2 regions of the Hydrogenophaga sp. PAMC20947 genome follow, and region 2 is predicted to be linked to the other one. Evidence: predicted binding sites of a transcription regulator. Region 2 holds the regulator's gene; the other holds the start of a gene.

Region 1 (11,039 bases), 920 kb from region 2:
TTCACCTTCATTGGTCCGTCGCCTGAGTCGATCCGCACCATGGGCGACAAGGTGGCGGCCAAGCAGGCCATGATCCGCGCTGGCGTGCCATGCGTGCCAGGCTCGGAGGGGGCGTTGCCCGCCGATGCGGCGGCGATCAAGAAAATCGCCAAATCGGTGGGTTATCCGGTGATCATCAAGGCAGCGGGCGGCGGCGGCGGGCGCGGCATGCGTGTGGTGCACACCGAAGCGGCCTTGCTGCACGCGGTGCAGACCACCAAAGCGGAAGCCGGTGCTGCATTTGGCAATTCCGAGGTCTATATGGAGAAGTTTCTCCAGAACCCCCGCCACATCGAAATTCAGATCCTGGCCGATACCCACCGCAATGCGGTGTACCTGGGTGAGCGCGACTGCTCCATGCAGCGGCGCCACCAGAAGGTGGTTGAAGAGGCCCCTGCGCCGGGTATTCCCCGTCGCGCCATCGAGAAAATTGGTGAGCGCTGTGCCGCTGCCTGCAAGAAGATGAGTTACCGCGGCGCGGGCACGTTTGAGTTCTTGTATGAAAACGGTGAGTTTTATTTCATTGAGATGAACACCCGCGTGCAGGTGGAGCATCCGGTCACGGAATGGATCACTGGCGTGGACATCGTGCGCACCCAGATCGCCGTGGCAGCGGGTGAGAAGCTGCCATTCACCCAGCGCCAGATCCAGCTGCGTGGTCATGCCATCGAATGCCGCATCAATGCAGAAGACGCGTACAAATTCACGCCTTCTCCTGGTCGGATTACCACTTGGCACATGCCCGGCGGCCCAGGTGTGCGTGTGGACTCCCACGCCTATGCGAACTACTTTGTGCCGCCGAACTACGATTCGATGATCGGCAAGCTCATTGTGTACGGCGATACACGCGAGCAAGCTTTGGCCCGCATGCGCACAGCGCTGGCCGAAACCGCTATTGAAGGCATCAAGACCAACATCCCGCTGCACCGCGAGATCATGGTGGACGCCAACTTTGTGGCGGGTGGCACCAACATCCATTATCTGGAAGAGTGGTTGTCCCAACATGAACGCTGAAGCCTCGGGCCCCGCCGTCGCGGGTGGCACGCTGTACGAACTCGTCCTCATGGCTCCCGAAGCGTCGGTGGAGCTCGTTGGCGATGCGCTGGTGGCGCTGGACGCGTTGAGCGTGTCGGTGGAAGATGCCGACGCAATGACCCCTGCTGAGCAGGCCCTGTTTGGCGAGCCTGGTATGCCACCGCCCCGCGAGGGATGGCAGCGTTCCCGCGTCGTCGCGTTGTTCCCCCAGGAAGCGCTGGCGCGCGAGGCGGCCGCTTTGCTGCAGCCGCAGGATTTCTTCGAAGGTTGTCAGGTGCTGGGTGTGCAGGCTGTGGTTGAGCAAGACTGGGTGCGATTGACCCAGTCGCAGTTTGATCCGGTCGAAATCACACCCACCTTTTGGATCGTGCCCACCTGGCACGAGCCGCCTGAGCAGGCCGAGCAGATCATTCGACTCGACCCCGGACTGGCCTTTGGTACCGGCACCCATCCCACCACCAGCATGTGCCTGCGGTGGACCGCTCAACACGGCGCCCGCGGTCAGCGGGTGCTGGACTACGGCTGTGGATCCGGCATTCTGGCGATTGGCGCGTCCAAGTTTGGGGCCATCGAGATCGATGCGGTGGACATCGATCCGGCTGCGGTCGAGTCCACGCAGTTGAATGCCTTGGCCAACCACGCCACGCTCAAAGCGGGCTTGCCCGACGCGGCCCACGGTGAGTACGATCTGGTGCTGGCCAATATTCTGGCCTCACCGCTCAAGGTCCTCGCCCCGTTGCTGTGCCAGCACGTTCGCCAGGGCGGTCATCTGGTGCTGGCGGGCATTTTGTCCCGACAGGCGGACGAACTGCGTGAGGCTTACGCGCCGTGGCTGCAGTTGACGGTCAGCGACGAAAACGACGGCTGGATCTTGATGACCGCACAGCGGGCGTGAGACCAGCGCGCGTCCGATTGGCCGGCACTTGAGCGACCCCTTTCGCCTGCAATAATCGGCGCATGAGTTTCACCACCCGTTGTCCAGCTTGCGGCACGATCTTCAGGGTCGTTCCCGATCAGCTGAAAATTTCAGACGGGTGGGTGCGTTGCGGGCACTGTGCGGATGTTTTTGATGCCAGCCTGCATCTTGAGGCCTGGAAACCACCAACGCCAGTGGTGCCCCCCGAGCGTGCCGATCCCCCCGTTACCGTTGTCGAATCCGATGAAGCCCCTGTCAATGCAGCTTCGGTAGCCTCCAGGCCGCAGCCGCAGCCGCAACAGGAACCGGAGCAGCAGCCCCTGGTTGAAGCAACGCCAGCAGATCGAGACCCTGCGCCTCCGGCTGGGCAAGAAACGCAGCCCTCGGCTTTTTTGGCCAATGGATTTGTGCCGCCCACGCCCATGGCTGGGGACTCCGGCCAGGGTCAACAGCCCTTCAACCAAGATTCGACGTTTCAGTCGCCCACACCCGCCCCCCAGTCTTGGCCTGCTCAGTCCTCCAACTGGGCGCCGAATGCGGTGGATCCGGTGGCACCATCCGACGCCAACGGCGGCTTTCAGCAGCCGTCCCAGGCGCCGGGCCCCGTTGCCGCTCCTGTCAATGCAGCGCCGAACATGGACGCACAGGCAGCGGGCCTTGTGCCCTCGTGGGTGGCTTCCGCACCAGACCCGATGCAGCAGGAACCGACCGTGGCAGAAGAGGTCGCTGGCGACTGGCGGCATCCCACGGGACAACCGTTCTCCGAAACGGAGTCGATGCCTCTGGCGTCTGCGGATCAGGCTGCACCGCCGTTTGACGGTGAACTGCGCGCAGACGGCACCGAGGGGTCTCCTTTTCCGGCCGAGACCGACGCTTCTGCCGGGTTGGAAGCTTTGCTTCCAACACCGCCTCCTGAACCAGCACCAGCACCAGCACCAGAGCCAACACCAGCACCAGCACCAGCACCAGCACCAGCATCCGTGCCCGTGCCCGTGCCTGTGCCTGTGCCGGCGCCGGCGCCGGCGCCAGGCGCGGGCATGGAAGACGTCGTGGGTTTGTCCCTCCCGTCACCTGAGTCGGATGCGGTTGACTCCGATTATTTTGAAGAGTTGGAGCGATTTGCCTCGGCCACTTCGGGTGCCGCCCGCGCCATCGCTTCGGAGGCCGAAGAAGAGGATGAGCAAGCTGCCCGTGTGCCAGATCCGGAACCACCCGTCACTGAAGAGGCCGCGGAGGCGTCCTTGCCGTCGGTTGAGCCGGGTTTTGTACGCCAGGCCCGCCGTCAGGCGTTTTGGCGCAGCCCCGCAATCCGTGTGCTCTTGCTGGGGGTGGCATTGCTGCTGGGCACGCTGTTGGCAGCCCAGTGGGCTGTGCAGGAACGCGACCGCTTGGCGGCGCGGTACCCGGGGAGTGTGCCGGTGTTGATCTGGTTGTGCGAGCCCATGCGGTGTGAGCTGGGAGCCCCGCAGCGCATCGAGTCGGTGGTGATCGACAGCTCCAACCTCGTTCGCCGAATCGGAAATTTTTATTCCTTTGACTTCGTGGTCAAGAACAGTGAGCCCATCGCCTTGGCCATGCCGGCGCTGGAGCTCAGTTTGACCGATGGCGCGGACGCAGTCATTGCGCGTCGCGTGTTCCTTCAGGAGGAGCTGCCGGGTATGCCAAAGGTGGTGCCGGCTTCAGGTTCGATCAGCATCAGTTTGCGCCTGTCTCTTGCTGAGAGTGGGATCGGGGCCATGACAGGCTACCGAGCCCTGGTGTTTTATCCGTAACGCCGTGTTCACCCCGTTCGCACTTGAAAATACAGTGTGGACGGGCCCCGTCACCAACCCTTATTGCATTCCATGTCCATTCTGATCTGCGGCTCTCTGGCCTTCGACACCATCATGACCTTCGAGGGTCGCTTTGCTGAGCAGATTCTGCCCAGCCAGTTGCACATCCTCAATGTCTCCTTTCTGGTGCCAGCCCTGCGCCGGGAGTACGGCGGATGCGCGGGCAATATCGCCTATGGTTTGCGTCAGCTTGGGGAAGAGGCCGTTCCACTCGCGGCCTTGGGCAACGACGGACAAGATTGCCTGCAGCGCCTTCGCGCGCTCGGTGTCGATACCCGTTTTGTGGGCGAGGTGTCTGACCACTACACGGCCCAGGCCATGATCATGACCGACCGGGACAACAACCAGATCACCGCCTTCCACCCAGGCGCCATGTCGCTGGCCCACAACTATCCGGTTCCGGTGCAGGAAGCGATCCGCATCGCCATCATTTCTCCGGACGGGCGCGATGCGATGCTTTCCCACGCGGAGCAACTGGACCAGGCAGGCATCCCGTTTGTGTTCGATCCAGGACAGGGCCTGCCCATGTTCAACGGAGAAGAGTTGAGCCGGTTCATTTCGCTGGCCACCTGGGTCACGGTGAATGACTACGAGGGACGCATGCTGTGCGAACGCACGGGGCTCTCACTCGAGGCCATTGCCGGGCAGGTGAAGGGTTTGGTGGTGACTTTGGCCGAACAGGGTTGTGACGTGTGGGAAGAGGGGCAACGCAGCTTGGTGCCTGGTGTCAAAGCCAGCGAAGTGGTGGACCCCACAGGCTGTGGCGACGCGTTCCGCGCAGCTTTGCTCCATGGGCTGGCCCAGGGCTGGTCCTTGGTTCGGTGTGCCGAACTTGGCAACCGCATGGGCGCCACCAAAATCGCCAGCCGGGGCGGCCAGAACTACAGCTTCACGGTCTGAACTGAACTGGGCCGGTCAAAAACGGCCTCGACTTCTCACAACCCACGCGCCTGCGCGCATGAAAAAAGCCCGACGCTTTCACGTCGGGCTTGGCGTCATCGGAACGACAACTTCAGGGCTTGCTTGACGTGGGAAACGGCCAGGCAGCCTGTGGGTTCAGCTTGGTCTTAGCTGCGGGTGCCGCTGAGGCTGCCGGCTTCTTGGCCGGCTCAGCTTTTTTTGCTGGGGCAGCCTTTTTAGCGACGGCTTTTTTGGCCGGAGCGGCCTTCTTGGCCGGAGCAGCTTTCTTGGCTGGAGCGGCTTTCTTGGCCGGAGCGGCTTTCTTGGCCGGAGCGGCCTTCTTGGCCGGAGCGGCTTTCTTGGCCGGAGCAGCTTTCTTGGCCGGAGCAGCTTTCTTGGCCGGAGCAGCTTTCTTCACCACGACAGCCTTTTTCACCACAGCTTTTTTCGCTGGTGCGGCTTTCTTGGCCACAGCCTTTTTCACAGCGACGGCTTTTTTCACCACAGCTTTTTTCGCTGGTGCTACTTTCTTAACGACGGCTTTCTTTACCGCCACGGCCTTCTTCACGACCGCCTTCTTCACCACAGCCGCTTTTTTCACGACCGTTTTTTTCACCGCAGCGGCCTTTTTGGCCGGGGCTTTTTTCGCAGTTGCCATTGTGTTCTCCTTGATCAAGTTGCAAAGAGCACTTCACCCAGCCTTGTGCCGGTGAAGTGATTCAATGCCCTGGATTCGCGTGGATGCATCCACCTGCGAACCCAAAGCTCTGAATCTTGTGACAAAACCCTGTCCCATAACGCCAAGGCGCAGGCAACAGGGTTTTGATAATTTGAAAAACATGTGATGGATGTGCGGCCCCGGTCGATGGGTTCAGTCCCAGGACAGTGCGCCGCCCGATTGGTACTCGATCACACGGGTCTCAAAGAAGTTGCGTTCCTTCTTGAGGTCGATCATTTCGCTCATCCAGGGGAAGGGATTTTCCTCGTTCGGGTAGAGCGGTTCCAGGCCGATTTGCGCGGCGCGCCGATTGGCAATGTAGCGCAGATAGCCTTTGAACATGGACGCGTTCATGCCCAGCACGCCCCGTGGCATCGTGTCTTCGGCATAGCGGTATTCCAGCTCGACCGCTTTCTGGAACAAGATCTTGATCTCGGCCTTGAATTCGGGCGTCCACAGCAATGGATTCTCCATCTTGATCGCGTTGATCAGGTCGATGCCGAAATTGCAGTGCATGGACTCGTCGCGCAGGATGTACTGGTACTGCTCGGCAGCACCCGTCATTTTGTTCTGGCGGCCCAGCGCAAGGATTTGGGTGAAGCCGACGTAGAAGAACAGCCCTTCCATCAAACAGGCAAACACAATCAGGCTCTTGAGCAGGGTCTGGTCGGTTTCGTGGGTGCCGGTGTGGAAGTGCGGATCGCTGATGGCCTCGATGAAGGGAATCAGGAACTGATCTTTGTCGCGGATGGACTGGACTTCGTTGTAGGCATTGAAGATCTCGGATTCGTCCAGACCCAGCGACTCGACGATGTACTGGTAGGCGTGGGTGTGGATCGCTTCTTCAAACGCCTGGCGCAACAGGAACTGGCGGCATTCGGGTGCGGTGATGTGGCGGTAGGTGCCGAGGACGATGTTGTTGGCGGCCAGCGAGTCGGCGGTGACGAAGAAACCGAGGTTGCGCTTGACGATGCGGCGTTCGTCTTCGGTCAGGCCGTTGGGGTCTTTCCAGAGCGCGATGTCGCGGCTCATGTTCACTTCCTGCGGCATCCAGTGGTTGGCGCAGGTAGCGAGGTATTTTTCCCAGGCCCACTTGTACTTGAACGGCACCAGCTGGTTGACGTCGGTCTGACCATTGATGATGCGCTTGTCGGCCGCGTTGATGCGGCGCGCTGTTGACGTCGAAGCTGTTGATGCAGCGGCAGCGGCTTCAGAGTGGGAGGGGGACGGTGTTGCTTGCGCACCCTTGAACTGGGGTGGCAGGGGAGTCGCAGCGGTCTTCGAGGCGGGCGTGATTTGATCGTCCCAGGTCAGCATAGAGTTGTCCAATTCATTGAATTATCGAAGTGTCGGAAAGAAATGCCAAGGACACACGCGTGTGGTGGTGAATTTGTGTTGCGGTGTTGCATCGAATCGGTGATGTTCAACACTTCAAGTCACACGCGGTGTCGTTGCGGCATCACTGACAAGCTTCGCAACCAGGGTCGTCGATAGCGCAAAACTTGATGTCGGTCGCAGGTTCCGACGAGAAGGATTCTTGTTGCGTTGGGGGGGCACTTGCGGTGGCTTCAGGCGTGTGCGCGGACACGGCATTGAGCTGCCCGGTGCGGCCTGTGGACTTCTCTGCTTGCGTGGCAGATGTTGTGCGCAGGTAGTAGGTGGTTTTTAAGCCGCGCAGCCAAGCAAGCTTGTAGGTGTCGTCGAGTTTTTTGCCCGATGCACCGGCCATGTAGATGTTCAGGCTTTGTGCCTGGTCGATCCACTTCTGGCGACGCGCTGCGGCTTCTACCAGCCACAATGGCTCGACTTCAAACGCCGTGGCGTACAAGGCCTTGACGTCTTGTGGCACGCGGTCGATCTGGCGCAGTGAGCCATCGAAGTGTTTGAGGTCCATGACCATCACGTCGTCCCACAGGCCCAGGCGCTTGAGGTCTTTGACCAGGTAACCGTTGATGACGGTGAACTCGCCGGAGAGGTTGGACTTTACCGAGAGGTTGCCGAAGCAGGGCTCGATGGAGGCGTCAACGCCGATGATGTTGGAGATGGTGGCGGTCGGGGCGATGGCCACGCAGTTGGAGTTGCGCATGCCGTCGGTGGCGATCTTCTGGCGCAAAGCGTCCCAGTCGAGCGTGGTCGAACGATCGACATCGACATAACCGCCGCGCTCATGGGCCAGCATGTCCAGTGTGTCCAGCGGCAAGATGCCCTGGTCCCACAACGAGCCTTTGTAGCTGGCGTAGCGCCCGCGCTCTCGGGACAGTTCGGTGGAGGCCCAATAGGCGTAGTAGCAGACCGCCTCCATGGACGTGTCGGCGAAAGCCACCGCTTCGTTGGACGCGTAGGGAATGCGCATCTCGTACAAGGCGTCCTGGAAGCCCATGATGCCCATGCCCACGGGGCGGTGGCGCATGTTGGAATCCCGCGCCTTCTTGACCGCGTAGAAGTTGATGTCGATCACGTTGTCGAGCATGCGCATCGCGGTCTTGATGGTGCGCTGCAGTTTTTCGTGGTCGATCTGGCCGTCTTTCAGGTGTTGCTTGAGGTTGATCGAGCCCAGGTTGCACACCGCGGTTTCCGTGTCACTGGTGTTGAGTGTGATCTCGGTGCAGAGGTTGGAGCTGTGCACCACCCCGGCGTGTTGCTGCGGTGAGCGAATGTTGCAAGGGTCCTTGAAGGTGATCCAGGGATGGCCGGTTTCGAACAGCATGGAGAGCATCTTGCGCCACATGTCGGTGGCAGGCACCTGGCGAAAGGGCTTGATCTCGCCTCGCACGCCCTTTTCTTCATAGGCCACGTAGGCCTTTTCGAAGTCAGCGCCAAAGAGGTCGTGCAGATCTGGCACATCGTTGGGGGAGAACAGGCTCCAGTTGCCTTTTTCCATCACGCGTTTCATGAACAGGTCGGGGATCCAGTTCGCCGTGTTCATGTCGTGGGTGCGGCGGCGATCATCGCCGGTGTTCTTGCGCAACTCCAGGAATTCTTCGATGTCGAGGTGCCAGGTTTCCAGGTAGGTGCAGACAGCGCCCTTGCGCTTGCCGCCCTGGTTCACCGCCACAGCGGTGTCGTTCACCACTTTGAGAAAAGGCACGACGCCTTGCGATTCACCGTTGGTACCCTTGATGTGGGCGCCCATGGCGCGCACGCGCGTCCAGTCGTTTCCCAGGCCGCCGGCGAACTTGGAGAGCAGGGCGTTTTCCTTGATGGACTCGTAGATGCCGTCGAGCTCGTCGGGCACCGTGGTCAGGTAGCAGCTGGAGAGCTGCGATCGCAGGCCGCCGCTGTTGAACAGCGTGGGCGTGCTCGACATGAAGTCGAACGAAGACAGGATTTCGTAGAACTCGATGGCGCGGGCTTCACGGTCGATCTCATTGAGCGACAGGCCCATGGCCACGCGCATGAAAAAGGCCTGTGGCAGCTCGATGCGGGTTTTGCGCACATGCAGGAAATAGCGGTCGTACAGGGTTTGAAGGCCAAGGTAGTCGAACTGCAGGTCGCGCTCAGGCTTGAGGGCGGCGCCCAGGCGGGCCAGATCGAACTGCTGCAGTTTTTCATCGAGCAGGTCGTTTTTGATGCCCTTCTTGATGAACAACGGGAAGTATTCGGCGTAACGTGCGCCCATTTCGCTGGAGGGCACTTCTTCGCCAATGACTTCCTTGACGATGGTGTGCAGCAGCAGGCGGGCGGTGGCGTAGGTGTAGTCGGGATCGCGCTCGATGAGGGTGCGTGCGGCGAGGATGGAGGCCTTGTAGACCTCCTCGATGGGCACGCCGTCGTACAGGTTGCGCATGGTCTCGGCCACAATAGGCTCGGCCTTGACGTCCTGACCCAGACCTTTGCAGGCATCTTCGATCAGGCCGTGCAGACGGGCCAAGTCGAGTGGAATGCGCTGGCCGTTGTCGAGCACGTGAATCGCAGCGGACGACACGGGTTGTGCTGCCTCCACCTGGTGGGCCCGCTCCTGGCTGCGGCGCTCGCGGTACAGCACATAGGCGCGGGCAACTTCGTGGTTGCCGCTGCGCATGAGGCCCAGCTCAACATGGTCCTGTACGTCTTCAATGTGGAAGGTGCCACCACCGGGGCGCGAGCGCATGAGGGCGCGCACCACGGTCTGGGTCAGATCGTCCACACTCTCGCGCACGCTGGCCGATGCTGCGCCCTGGGTGCCATGCACGGCGAGGAACGCTTTCATCATCGCCACCGCGATCTTGCTGGGCTCAAAGGCCACCACGGCCCCATTGCGACGGATGATCTGGTACTGGGTGAAGGCCGCAGAAGCGGTGCTCCCGCGCTGGCCCGTGGCAGCAGACGCGGAATGGGCGGTGGCGGTGGTGGCTGCTGGCGTGGTGGAAGGGGTGGCGGTCTGCATGGTCCTCTTTCTGTCGTTTATTGGGATGGGCGGCGGATGCGTGCCCCGGCTACTCGCGGATTCGCTGGCTGTGTCCGGACCTGGAACAGACGTGTCGAACCGCCGCCTGAGGGCGGGGCAGAAGTTCCAGGGGGGCGAAGGATTCGCGCAGCACACACTATATCTGGTGTGTCGAGATGCTTCAACCCACTACCGGTAGTGTTTACAAAATTTTTTTGATCCAGGCGTGCATGGATTCAATTCTGTGGTGCTGAGGCGGGAGGCGCGTTGACAACTGTTGGTCAAGGGCTGTGCGGACGAGTCCTTGCGCGGTCTTCCCCCTGTTCTTGGGGGTCAGATAAACGGCGGTTTCCAGTCGAGTTTTGCGGTGAATGCCCCGCCGCTTCTGGCGATCGGATGGTTCGGCCCGGTTACCCCCTGGCGGTCAGGTCGTGCTTGGCCGCGGTCCGGGTACAGGAGGGAAGCTGGCGGGATTCCAGCCCAGGTCCCCTTGAAAACGCACCCAATCGAAACCAGGGCCGGGGTCTCGTTTGCGCCCCGGAGCAATGTGCTCATGGCCGGCAATGTGTTGTACGGGATAGCGCGCTTGCAACGCACGGCAGAGCTCACCGAGTCGCTGGTACTGGGCCTCTTCGAAGTCACCCCCCTCCAGGCCCTCGAGTTCGATGCCAATCGAATCGTCGTTGCAGTTGCAGCGCCCCCGCCATTCGGACGCGCCTGCGTGCCAGGCCCGTGCATCGGCATCGACGAACTGCACCAGTTCGCCGTCGCGGCGCAGGAAGAAGTGGGCCGACACTTCCATGCCGCGGATCGAATCGAAGTAGGGGTGGGCGTCCCAGTCCAGCTGGTTGGTGAACAGTTGCTCGACCTGTGGGCCTCCGTAGACACCCGGTGGGAGGCTGATGGAGTGCACCACGAGCAGGTCGATGCAGGCGCCGATCGGTCGCGGACCCCAGTTGGGCGAGGGGCTGTGCCGCGCCATGCGCAGCCAACCGCCGTCCCACAGCGGCGCAACGTGCGTCAAGGCATCAGAATGGATCGCCATCGGGGGTGGGCGCTTCGATGCCCAGGCGCTGGATGCGGTAGCGCATCTGGCGCAGGTTCAGGCCCAGTCTGGCCGCCGCAGCGGTTCGGTTGAAGTCGGTTTCCTTCAGGGCCTTGAGCAGCACCTGGCGCTCCTGGTCATCGAGGAAGGATTGAAGGTCTGACGGTATGTCAGGCGGGGCCTCTGTT
Region 2 (11,039 bases):
ACACGCCCGACGCCTCAGACCCTCGACATGCAGGAGAGACACATGACCCAAACATCCCAAACGGATAGCGGCCAAAAGCGACACAAAGTCGCGCCGCTGAAGACCATCACCCAAGACGCCTACAGAGGCTTCATTGACTTGACCCACAACGGCCTCGCCCTCGTGGGTCTCGGACTGGTGGTGGGCGCCCTCACCCTCACGACCCGTGGCGACTGGCGCGAAAACATCGAACAACAAGCCCTCACCTGGCTTCAAGAACGCCATGAGCCTGCCATTGATAGCGCTGCGGCCTTTTCGCCCGACCCAGACGCCATCGACCGCGTCACCGCCCTGCACACCAGCACCCTACCAAAACAGCAAGCCAACGTGGCTTACTGGTTGAGCCGCAAATACCGCGTCGCCCCCGAGCCACTGGGTGTGTTGGTGGCAGAAGCCTTCGAAGTGGGCGAAAAGGCCCGCATCGACCCCACACTGATCCTGGCGGTCATGGCCATCGAGTCGCGATTCAACCCCTTTGCTCAGAGTCCTGTGGGCGCCCAAGGGCTGATGCAGGTGCTCACCCGGGTCCACACCGACAAGTACGATGATTTCGGCGGACAGCTCGCTGCATTCGACCCGGTCACCAATTTGCGTGTTGGCGCGCAGGTGCTGCGCGAATGCATCCAGCGCGCTGGGGGGTCCGTCGAGGGAGGGCTGAAGCTGTACGTGGGCGCGGTCACCACCGATGGCAGCGGCTATATCAACAAAGTGATTGCGGAACACCTGCGCATTCAGAGCGTGGCCCTGGGCAAACCCATGCCCCGCAGCTTCCCGGTGTACCGACCCATTCCGGTCGTCGCCCCCGCAGAAACCGAAGCGTCAACGGCCGCTGCGTCTGGAATTGTCCCGGTCCTCGATGCCGAGGCCCTGGTGAAGCCCCAGGCACCGACGGCCGACACCGCCCCCCTGCGCTCCTGACAGGCGCGACCCCGCTGCGGATTGCGCCACGCCAACCACCCACCTCGGCTAAACTCGCGGGGTACGCAACTGGCGATAGGCGCCCTGGCACCGGAGCGAGACTCTGATGCTTGGGTGCTGACGTGGCCCCCCTGCTGGCGCTCGCGCCACCGCCGGGACAACCACTGGGAAGCGTACCGCCCGACAACATTCAAGTGCCCGGGCGATCAGCCGTTCGCCTGGGCAACTCCTTGCAGTGGTGCACCCACGCACCTCTGCTATGGATCCACGTTACCCAAGACCGTCAACACCATGTACGACCGCAACATCCTCATCGAGCAAACCGATCCCGAGATTTTTGCCGCCATCCAGGCAGAAAATGCGCGCCAGGAACAGCACATCGAGCTGATCGCCAGCGAAAACTACGCCTCGCCCGCCGTCATGGCCGCGCAGGGTACGCAGCTGACCAACAAGTACGCCGAAGGCTACCCCGGCCGGCGCTACTACGGCGGCTGCGAACACGTGGACGTGGCAGAACAGCTCGCCATCGATCGAGTCAAGCAGATTTTTGGCGCCGACGCTGCCAACGTGCAGCCCCATTGCGGCGCATCGGCCAACGAAGCCGTGTTCCTGGCCTTCCTGAAACCCGGCGACACCATCATGGGCATGAGCCTGGCCGAAGGCGGTCACCTCACCCACGGCATGCCCCTCAACATGAGCGGCAAGTGGTTCAATGTCGTCAGCTATGGCCTCGATGCGAACGAAGCCATTGACTACGACGCGATGGAGCGCAAGGCCCACGAATCCAAACCCAAGCTCATCATCGCCGGCGCTTCGGCCTACAGCCTGCGCATCGACTTCGAACGCTTTGCGAAGGTGGCCAAAGACGTGGGCGCGATCTTCATGGTCGACATGGCGCACTACGCCGGCCTGATTGCCGCTGGCGTGTATCCCAACCCCGTGCCCCACGCCGATGTGGTGACCTCCACCACCCACAAGAGCCTGCGCGGCCCTCGCGGCGGCATCATCCTGATGAAGGCCCAGTTTGAAAAAGCCATCAACAGCGCGATCTTCCCCGGCCTGCAGGGCGGCCCCCTGATGCATGTGATCGCAGCCAAGGCCGTGGCCTTCAAGGAGGCGCTCGCCCCTGAATTCAAGGTCTACCAGGCCCAGGTGTTGAAAAATGCCCAGATCGTCGCTGAAACCCTGACCGAGCGCGGTCTGCGCATCGTCAGCGGCCGCACCGAGAGCCACCTTATGCTCGTCGACCTGCGCTCCAAAGGCATCACCGGCAAGGAAGCCGAGGCCGTGCTGGGCAGCGCCCACATGACCATCAACAAAAACGCGATCCCCAACGACCCCGAAAAGCCCATGGTCACCAGCGGCGTGCGCATCGGCACCCCCGCCATGACCACTCGCGGCTTCAAGGACGAAGAGGCCCGAGCAACAGCCCACCTGATCGCTGACGTGCTGGACAACCCGCGCGATGCGGCCAACATCGAAACGGTGCGAGCCAAGGTCAACGCCCTGACCGCGCGCTTCCCTGTCTACAAATAAGATCTCAGCCCAAAAGGCTTGACGGCAAAGTCCCCGCCCCAGCTTTTGGCATCGACAGCCCGGCTGGGGCGCTCCATTGGCGAGGTTGCTTTTCAGGGATACCGGGAAGCAGCTCCACTTCCTTCAGGGTAGTCAGACCATGAAATGCCCATTTTGCGGCCACCTCGAAACCCAGGTTGTGGAGACCCGCATATCTGAAGACGCCGACTTCATTCGCCGCCGACGCCAATGTGGCCATTGCGAAAAACGGTTCACCACCTACGAACGACCCGAAGTCAGCTTCCCGGCCGTGGTGAAGAAAGACGGTCGCCGGGTCGACTACATTCCCGCCAAGCTGCGCGCATCGTTTGCGCTCGCCCTGCGCAAACGGCCCGTCAGCACCGAACAGGTGGACGCGGCGATCGAGCGCATCGAGGAGAAACTGCTCAACCTCGGTGTGCGCGAAGTCCCCGCCCACAAAATGGGTGAAATGGTCATGCGCGAACTCAAAAAGCTCGACAAGATCGCCTACATCCGCTTTGCCAGCGTGTACCGAAGTTTCGAAGACATCGATGACTTCCGTGCGCTGGTGGATGAGGTGAAACGCTGAGTGATTTCCGTCACAAAAGCGAATACTTATGACCGCCCGTCGCGTGATTGCGCCCGGTCGGCCCCTGACCGTTCCCACCCAAACAGGGGGGACTACATTTGCACCATGTCACCCGTTTACCCCTCCGGCATCCGTCGCTCCGCAACACTGCAATCAGGCTTCACACTGATTGAACTGATGGTGGCCATTGGCATCATGGGCGTCCTGACTGCTCTGGCAGCGCCCAGCTTTCAAAGTTTCTTTGAACGCTACCGGGTCGACGCGGCCGTAGACGAATTCAATGCCAGCCTGCAATTGGCCCGGGTCGAAGCCATTCGATCCAACCAACAAGTTGTCATTAGGCGGCAGGTCGGATGCGCGACCAACAATTGGGGTTGCGGATGGCAGGTATTCCGGGACGTCAACAGCAACCTCACCCTAGAGCCGGGCCCGAACCCCACTGACGACCTGTTGTTGCAAACCACCGATGTGCAACCCAGCGTTTCCATCACCAGCAATGGCGGAACGCCCGACACCATTGTCATCAACAATTTCGGCCAGGCACCCAATGCTTTTCAGACCCTGAGGTTCGGGCCTGTGAACAACTCAAGCTCGATTGGTTGCGCGAGTCTGGCCCTCAGCATCCTGCTTCGGGTGAACCGCACGACCGGCACCGGCGAGTGCCCATAAACCCATGCGCGACCATTCCATGAAAACCCCGACTTTGCGCCGTGCACAGCGCGGCATCAGCCTGATCGAGTCCCTGGTGGCTTTGTTGGTTTTGGCCCTGGGCATTCTCGGCCTGGCGGGCATACAGACCCGTACCTTGACCGATACCCGGTTGACCAATGCCCGTGCCGCCGCCATCCGCATGTCCAGTGACATCCAGGAACGCATGAAGCTCAACGTTGAGGCCCAGTCCCTGGCGCCCAATCCTTACCTGGTGGATTTCGGTGCTGCCGCTGCTGCACCCGTGGACTGCAACACCGCCGCCTGTACCGCCGCCCAGCTCGCCGCCTTCGATATAGCCCAATGGAAGGCAACCCTTTCTACTGCTCTGCCAGGCGGTGATGCTCGCGTTTTTGCATCCCCCGACGATACCCGGCAGTTCGGCGTGCTGGTGAGCTGGACGAACAACCAGAGTACGGCCGCAGACGCCGATCTGGCGGACTATGTGGCGCCATTCGCCACCAACACCAATGTAGCTGGCGTGGCCTGCCCCGCCAATTCGCTGTGTCACCTGACCGTGATCCGACCACTATGATCCGCCAAAAATCATTCAGCCGACCCACGGGGGCGATGCACAAGCAGCGCGGCGTCACGCTTGTGGAGTTGATGGTGGGCATCACCATCGGCCTGCTGGTGTCCATCGCCGCCGTCGGCACCCTGATATACAACCGCGTTGCCACCACCACGGTCAGCGACACCGTGCGCCTCCAACAAGACGCCGCCACCGTCATGCGGGTCATTGGCCGTCAGTTGAAACAGGCGGGTGCTGTGCCGGTGGTGGAAAGCGGCTTCGGCAAGTTCAAGTACCTGGGCACCTACTCAGGCATTGCGGGGGTGATCCCTGTTGCGGCCAGTCCCGTTTCCGTCTCCGGCACCAACGGTGCGCCCGACGAGCTCACGGTGAGTTACAGCGTTTCGCCCAATGGTGCCGCCGGCGTGAGCAACTGTTTCGGTCAAACACCCGACGCAACCGCCACCAACATCACCAGCATCTTCCAGGTCTTGGCCGGCGCATTCCGGTGCGCTACACCGGTCACGGGCGCTGCGGCCGCGCAAAACCAACCTTTCCTGGACAACGTCGAAGACCTTCAGTTCTGGTACGCGGTGCGTGTGGCAGGCGTGACACCCAGCCAGCTCCAGTACCGCGCTGCGAACACCGTCGCCGACTGGACCGCAGTCGAGGCGGTTCAAGTCTGTGTGCGCATGACGGGCACCACGGCCAACAACGCCACAGGTGGCCAGGTCACGGTGGGCTGCAACAACGAAAACATCGCAGACGACGGACGCATCCGCCGCGTGTTCCGGCAGGTCTTCACCCTGCGCAACCTCCAGTCCCTGTCATGACCCGCCATTCACTCCGCCCTACCCAATCACAACGGGGGATTTCGCTCATCGTGGTGATGGTGATGCTCTTGCTGGGCACCATCCTCGTGTTGAGCGCCTCCCGCACCAACTGGCTCAACGAGTCGCTGGTGGGCAACGAAAGCGACTACCAGCGTGCCTATACGGCGGCAGAAGCCCTCATTGGAGACGCCGAAACGGATATCCGCGGCACCTTATTGGGCGGCGCGCTTTGCCGCACGGATGCCGGATTTGACGGCTGCAGGGACCGCGGCAACAGCTTGCCCTTCTTTCCATCCACAAAAACCTACGATCTCGACGATGCCGTGGCCAATCTCGCAGGCGCACAGTGCCGCAACGGCATCTGCATTTCCGATCCGGCCACCGACTTGGCCTTGGGCGCAAACTGGTGGAACGACGCGGCCAGAGTGACCGCCATGACAGCGGCCGGCGTGCCCGCGAACTACGGGCAGTACACCCGCGCCAACCTGTCAGACAGCACCGGACAAACCGGCAACCCGCTGCTGAGGCAACGCGCAGATGGCAACTTTGCCGCCTGGTATTGGGTTGAGGTATTGCCCTACAACACAGATTCTGCGGTAGGCGTACCCGTTGCGGGTGTGCCCATACCGGCCGACAGCCAACCCTTTGTTTACCGGATCACGGCCATGGTGAACGGCCTCAAACCGGGTACACGCGTGGTGCTCCGCTCGTTGTTTGTGCCCAATGTCTCCACCGGCTCTTAAGTGGGAGAAAAAGATGAAAACAGGAATTCCAGCCATGAATCGTTTCAAACGACACCACTTGGCCGCAGCGGCCATTCTCTTGATGGCCACCAGCTCGGCGCACGCCGGGCAGATGACCTTCAGCCAGACCCCTCCTGGCGCTGGAGCCCGGGAGCCTGCACCCAACATCATCGTATCGGTGGACGATTCGGGCAGCATGGGTTGGGACATCCCCACCCGCATGACCAGCCTGAAAGCGGCCATGATCAACACGTTTGGAAACCCCACTGCCGGCACCAAAGGCATCATTGTCGATGACCGGATTCGCCTGGGCTGGCAAACCATGTGGGACAACGGGCGATACTCGCGCCCGTCGGACCAACGAAACGATCAATCCACGCTGAGTGCAGGCGCAATCAACAGTGTCAAAGTATTTTCGGGCACACACCGGACGAACTTCAACAACTTCATCACCAGTCTGACGCCCAGCAACGGCACCCCATCTCACAAAATGCTGGCGAATGTCTATGGCTATATGTCGACCCCAACAGGGGTGAACAGTCTGTTTGCCAAGGAACCCACGGTAACGGCCAGCCCGTACCTTTCCTGCCGACGCAGTTATCACATCCTGATGACCGACGGTGCATGGAACAACACAGGTTCGGCTTCACCCAATGCAGGCAACTACGACGGCACAACCCGCACCCTGCCTGACGGTACCACCTACAGCACAACCGACCCTCAGACTGGCCTCTACAGAGACAGCTTTGGTGGCAGCAAGGGAACACTGGCCGACTGGGCCATGCGTAACTGGGCGACCGACTTCCAGTCCAGTTTGGCGAACGATGTTCGCGCCATCAAAGATGTCACCACGGCACAAACGGTCGGCGCCCTATCGGTCAGCACTTACTGGAACCCTAAAAACAACCCCATGACCTGGCAAGGTGTTACCCAATACACCATTGGTTTTGGCGACGATGCCACCAGTTGGGGCGCCACGCCTGTCTGGGATGCAACGACGGACGATAACTACGGTGGCGACTACGCCAATCTGTTCAACGGCACCGTGAGTTGGCTTGATGTGATGTCCGGTTCCGACACACGACGCGCTTCTGATCTCTGGCACGCAGCCTTGAATGGGCGCGGTAAATACTACCCGGCGCGCACCCCGAGCGACCTTCAAGCCGCTTTCCAGGACATCCTCAGCAACATTCTCGCGCAAACGGCCAAGCCGCTGGTCTCGATCGCCACCAGCTCTACCCGCCTGACCACAGGTGCATTTGCTTACATCGCCAAGTTCAATTCCGAGAACTGGACGGGCGATCTCTCCGCTTATGCCATTGCGAGCAAGACAGGCCTGCCCAGCACATCCGCGACATGGACCGCCAGCACGCTGATGAACAGCACCGACCTGTCGGTCTTTAACCCATCGACCCGGGTGGTGCTGACACACAATGGCACGGTGGGCAAAGGCTTCAAATGGGCCAATCTCGACGCCACTCAAAAGAGCGTCCTGCGCAATGGGACCAGCGACACCACCACGGTGGGCGAAGCGCGCGTGGACTTCCTCCGGGGGGATCGCACCAAAGAACAGCGCGAAACCGGCGGTTATCTTCGCAACCGAGACTCCCGTCTGGGTGATATTGTCAATTCCAACATCTGGTACACCGGCAAGCCATTGCGCATGGACACCGATTACACCGGGCACGCCAGTTTCCGCTCGTCCAACTCCGGCCGGACGCCGGTCTTGTATGTGGGCGCCAACGACGGCATGCTGCACGGTTTCAATGCCAGCACCGGCAAGGAAGTGCTGGCCTATGTGCCACTCGGCGCTTATGCCAATTTGCGCAATTTCACACAGACAGACTATTCACACAGCTATTTCGTTGACGGCCACCCGTTCACGGGCGATGCCTACAACGGCAGCAGCTGGAAGACCTATTTGGTGGGCGCGCTTGGCGCAGGCGGCAAAGGCTATTTCATCCTGGACGTGACCAGCCCAGCTTTCACCGACCCCGGCACGGGCGACAGTTCCGTCGTGATCCTGGACAACACCGCCACGACGCACGCGGATATCGGACATATTTTCGCGGCCCCGACGTTGGACAACGGAACCCAAAGCATTTCTCAGCAAATCGTAAAGCTCAACAACGGCCGCTGGGCCGTCCTCATGGGCAATGGCTACAACAGCACCAACGAACGCCCCGTTTTGCTGATCCAGTACCTGGACGGCGCCAAGGAACTGAAGCCCATTGTCGCGAACAGCAGCACAGGACAAACCAACGGCCTCGGTGCACCCCGCGCGGTGGATGTTGACGGCAACGGCACCATGGACGTCGTTTACGCTGGTGACCTCAAAGGCAACCTCTGGAAGTTCAACCTCATCAAGACCAGTGACACCAATTGGGGCGTGAGTGCCTGGTCTGGCGACTCGGTGTGCTCCAACTCCACCTCATGCCAGCCACTGTATGTCGCGAAGACATCCGGTGGCGCTACCCAGCCCATCACAGCGGCACCCGTGGTGCTGAACCACCCCTACGGTGGCAAGCAGGTCGTGTTCGGTACCGGCAAGGACCTCATTGCCTCTGACCGGGACGCCAGTTCGCCGCAAGTCCAGACCACCTATTCGGTCTGGGACAAAACCACTTACGCCCTGAGCGGCACCAGCGTGTTGAGCTCCGAGGGGTCGGGTGCGAGCATCTCTACCGGGCGCAGTGCCCTGGTCGCACAAACCGTGACCTCCACCGACAGCAGCGGCTATGTGAGCACCTCGAGCAACACCGTCGCCTACTCCCTCACCGACAGCAGCGCCAAACGCGGCTGGTACCTCGATCTGCCCATCTCGGGCGAGCGGGTTTTGTCCAACCCGCTGTACCTCGGTGAGTCGACCGTCTTGGTGGGCAGCGTGGTGCCCAAAGAGGCCATTGAGGGCGAAACCTGCGATCTGTCTTCCGCTGTGGACAAAGGCTACATCACCGCGTTGAACGCCATCAGCGGCAAAGCAGGCTCTACACCCCTGTTCGGCGAAGCCGCGCCCACAGCCACTCGAACCGCGTTTGGTACGGGTGAATTCGCCTCGCTGACCGACATCAAGAATGGCCGCCAGAGGGCCATATCAAGCGACGCCAATTGCACGGGCTCGGACTGCTCGACCAGTTCCAACTCCGGTACGGGCACCGGCACCGGCGGTGCCTACTGTGAAGCCGGTACAGGCTGTGATGGCCCCACCTGCCCCGCTGGTGAAAACTGTGGTGGAACCTGCAGCGGTGCCGACTGTGTGTGCAACAGCAAACTGTGCCAGTGCGTAGGAGCCGATTGCGCCTGCACCGGATCGAGTTGTATCTCGAGCACCTGTGGCACAGTGATCCCAGGGGCGATCGCTGATCTTTGCATCCCTGGTCTCTTTGGTGCCCGCACCGACTGGCGTGAGCTCCGCTAATCTCTGGAAGCCCCATATGAAGCATTCAAAATTCGGCTCCTCTGGTTTTTTGCGCCAGCGTGGTTTTACATTGATCGAGTTGATGATTGTGGTGGCGGTGGTTGGCATTCTGGCCGCCATTGCCGTCCCCAGCTACTCCGAATACATCTTGCGCTCAAACCGCGCCAAGGCCAAATCAGGGCTGCAGCAAACCGCCCAATGGATGGAGCGTGCCGCGACTGCGCAAGGCGCCTACCCGGTCACAGCCAATGTTCCGTCGGGCGTGCTGACCGTTGAGGGTGGCCGCTACACCATGACGGTGGTGTCTGCCGCCAACACATATACCCTCACGGCCACCGGCGTTGACGGACAAACCGCCGACAAATGCGGCACCATGACCCTGAGCAATACCGGCGCACGCACGGTCTCGGGCTCCTTGACCACGGATGAGTGCTGGAAGCGTTGAGCGGCACTTCTGCGCATCAGTCCCCCTCGCCTTTGCTGACAGCACTGCGGCATGCCCGCACATGCCTGTCCCTGTCCAACCCCAATCCCCGGGTGGGCTGCGTTCTACTCGCCGCAAATGGTGAAGTGATCGGAGAAGGCGCCACCCAGCGTGCAGGCGGCCCTCACGCCGAAGTGATGGCCCTGCGCGATGCGCAAGAACGGCGCAATACCACGCAAGGCTGCACCGCCTATGTGACCCTGGAGCCTTGCTCCCATCATGGTCGGACCCCGCCCTGCTGCGATGCGCTCATCAAGGCGGGTGTTGCCAAGGTGGTGATCGCCACACTGGACCCGAACCCGCTGGTCGCCGGCCAAGGCCTCGCGCGTTTGCGGGCGGCCGGCATTGACGTTGAAGTCATGCCGACCGACAGCGCACCCGCCCGCGAAGCCCGGGAACTGAACCTGGGGTTCTTCAGCCGCATGGTCCGGGGCAAGCCTTGGGTGCGCATGAAAACCGCGGCATCCCTGGACGGCACCACCGCCTTGAACAATGGCGTCAGCCAATGGATCACGGGGGCTGAGGCCCGGGCCGATGGCCACGCCTGGCGTGCCCGGGCTTGCGCGGTGCTCACCGGCATCGGCACGGTGATCGAAGACGACCCCCGCCTGAACGTGCGTCTGGTGGACACCCCACGCCAGCCCCATCTGGTCATTGTGGACAGCCGCCTCGAAACGCCTGTGTCGGCCAAGCTGTTTGACACCGAAGGCGAGCCCGCCCAAGGGGCCATCCCACGCCAGATCTGGATTTACTGTGCCCAAGACGATGCTGAAAGGCGCGCGGCCTTGGAGCAACGGGGCGCCACCGTCATCCATTTGCCTGGACTCACCGAGGCCACCCGCAACAAGGTGAATCTGGCCGCCATGCTGCTGGATCTGGGCCGTCGAGAGGTCAATGAGCTGCATGTGGAGGCCGGGCACAAGCTCAATGGATCGCTGGTGCGCGAAGGGCTGGTGGACGAATTTCTCGTCTATCTGGCGCCCAAACTGCTGGGGCCAGGGATGGGCATGTCGCACATGACAGCCCTCACCCGACTGGAAGATGGGCTGTCGTTGCGCTTTCACGCCGTCGACAGGGTCGGTGAAGACCTGAGGGTGCTGGCTCGGACAGCCGGACACGACAGCTTTCTCGATTGAGAGGTGGCTTCCGGCGAGCCTTGACGCCCCTCATCCGGCCGTCCCCCCGGGTTTATTTCCTCCCTTGAAGGCCTGTCCGACCAAAAGGGCCTGGAAACCCTGCGAAAATAGCCGGATGTTTACC

What was found. Region 2 encodes NrdR, which represses ribonucleotide reductase genes. Its sites were predicted from a motif close to CACNANATNTNGTG; they were not measured.
Region 1: a site for NrdR is predicted at 9,962-9,975, ahead of E5678_RS20625 (ribonucleoside-diphosphate reductase subunit alpha). Genes of this name have one in related genera too.

What each region holds. Positions count from the first base shown of each region.
Region 1 covers NZ_CP039252.1:4,516,631-4,527,669, forward strand. Annotated here, with positions in the region: gene accC (acetyl-CoA carboxylase biotin carboxylase subunit) at 1-1,053, shown strand, start outside; gene prmA (50S ribosomal protein L11 methyltransferase) at 1,085-1,969, shown strand; gene E5678_RS20605 (DUF3426 domain-containing protein) at 2,413-3,762, shown strand; gene E5678_RS20610 (carbohydrate kinase family protein) at 3,835-4,722, shown strand; gene E5678_RS20615 (histone H1-like DNA-binding protein) at 4,835-5,380, opposite strand; gene E5678_RS20620 (ribonucleotide-diphosphate reductase subunit beta) at 5,594-6,757, opposite strand; gene E5678_RS20625 (ribonucleoside-diphosphate reductase subunit alpha) at 6,900-9,806, opposite strand; gene ampD (1,6-anhydro-N-acetylmuramyl-L-alanine amidase AmpD) at 10,231-10,851, opposite strand; gene E5678_RS20635 (sigma-54 dependent transcriptional regulator) at 10,835-11,039, opposite strand, start outside.
Region 2 covers NZ_CP039252.1:587,054-598,092, reverse strand. Annotated here, with positions in the region: gene E5678_RS02745 (lytic transglycosylase domain-containing protein) at 43-957, shown strand; ZMP/ZTP riboswitch at 1,013-1,188, shown strand; gene glyA (serine hydroxymethyltransferase) at 1,249-2,493, shown strand; gene nrdR (transcriptional regulator NrdR) at 2,633-3,082, shown strand; gene E5678_RS02730 (GspH/FimT family pseudopilin) at 3,188-3,751, shown strand; gene pilV (type IV pilus modification protein PilV) at 3,771-4,325, shown strand; gene E5678_RS02720 (PilW family protein) at 4,322-5,134, shown strand; gene E5678_RS02715 (PilX N-terminal domain-containing pilus assembly protein) at 5,131-5,877, shown strand; gene E5678_RS02710 (PilC/PilY family type IV pilus protein) at 5,912-9,295, shown strand; gene E5678_RS02705 (type IV pilin protein) at 9,312-9,740, shown strand; gene ribD (bifunctional diaminohydroxyphosphoribosylaminopyrimidine deaminase/5-amino-6-(5-phosphoribosylamino)uracil reductase RibD) at 9,773-10,915, shown strand; gene E5678_RS02695 (riboflavin synthase) at 11,031-11,039, shown strand, end outside.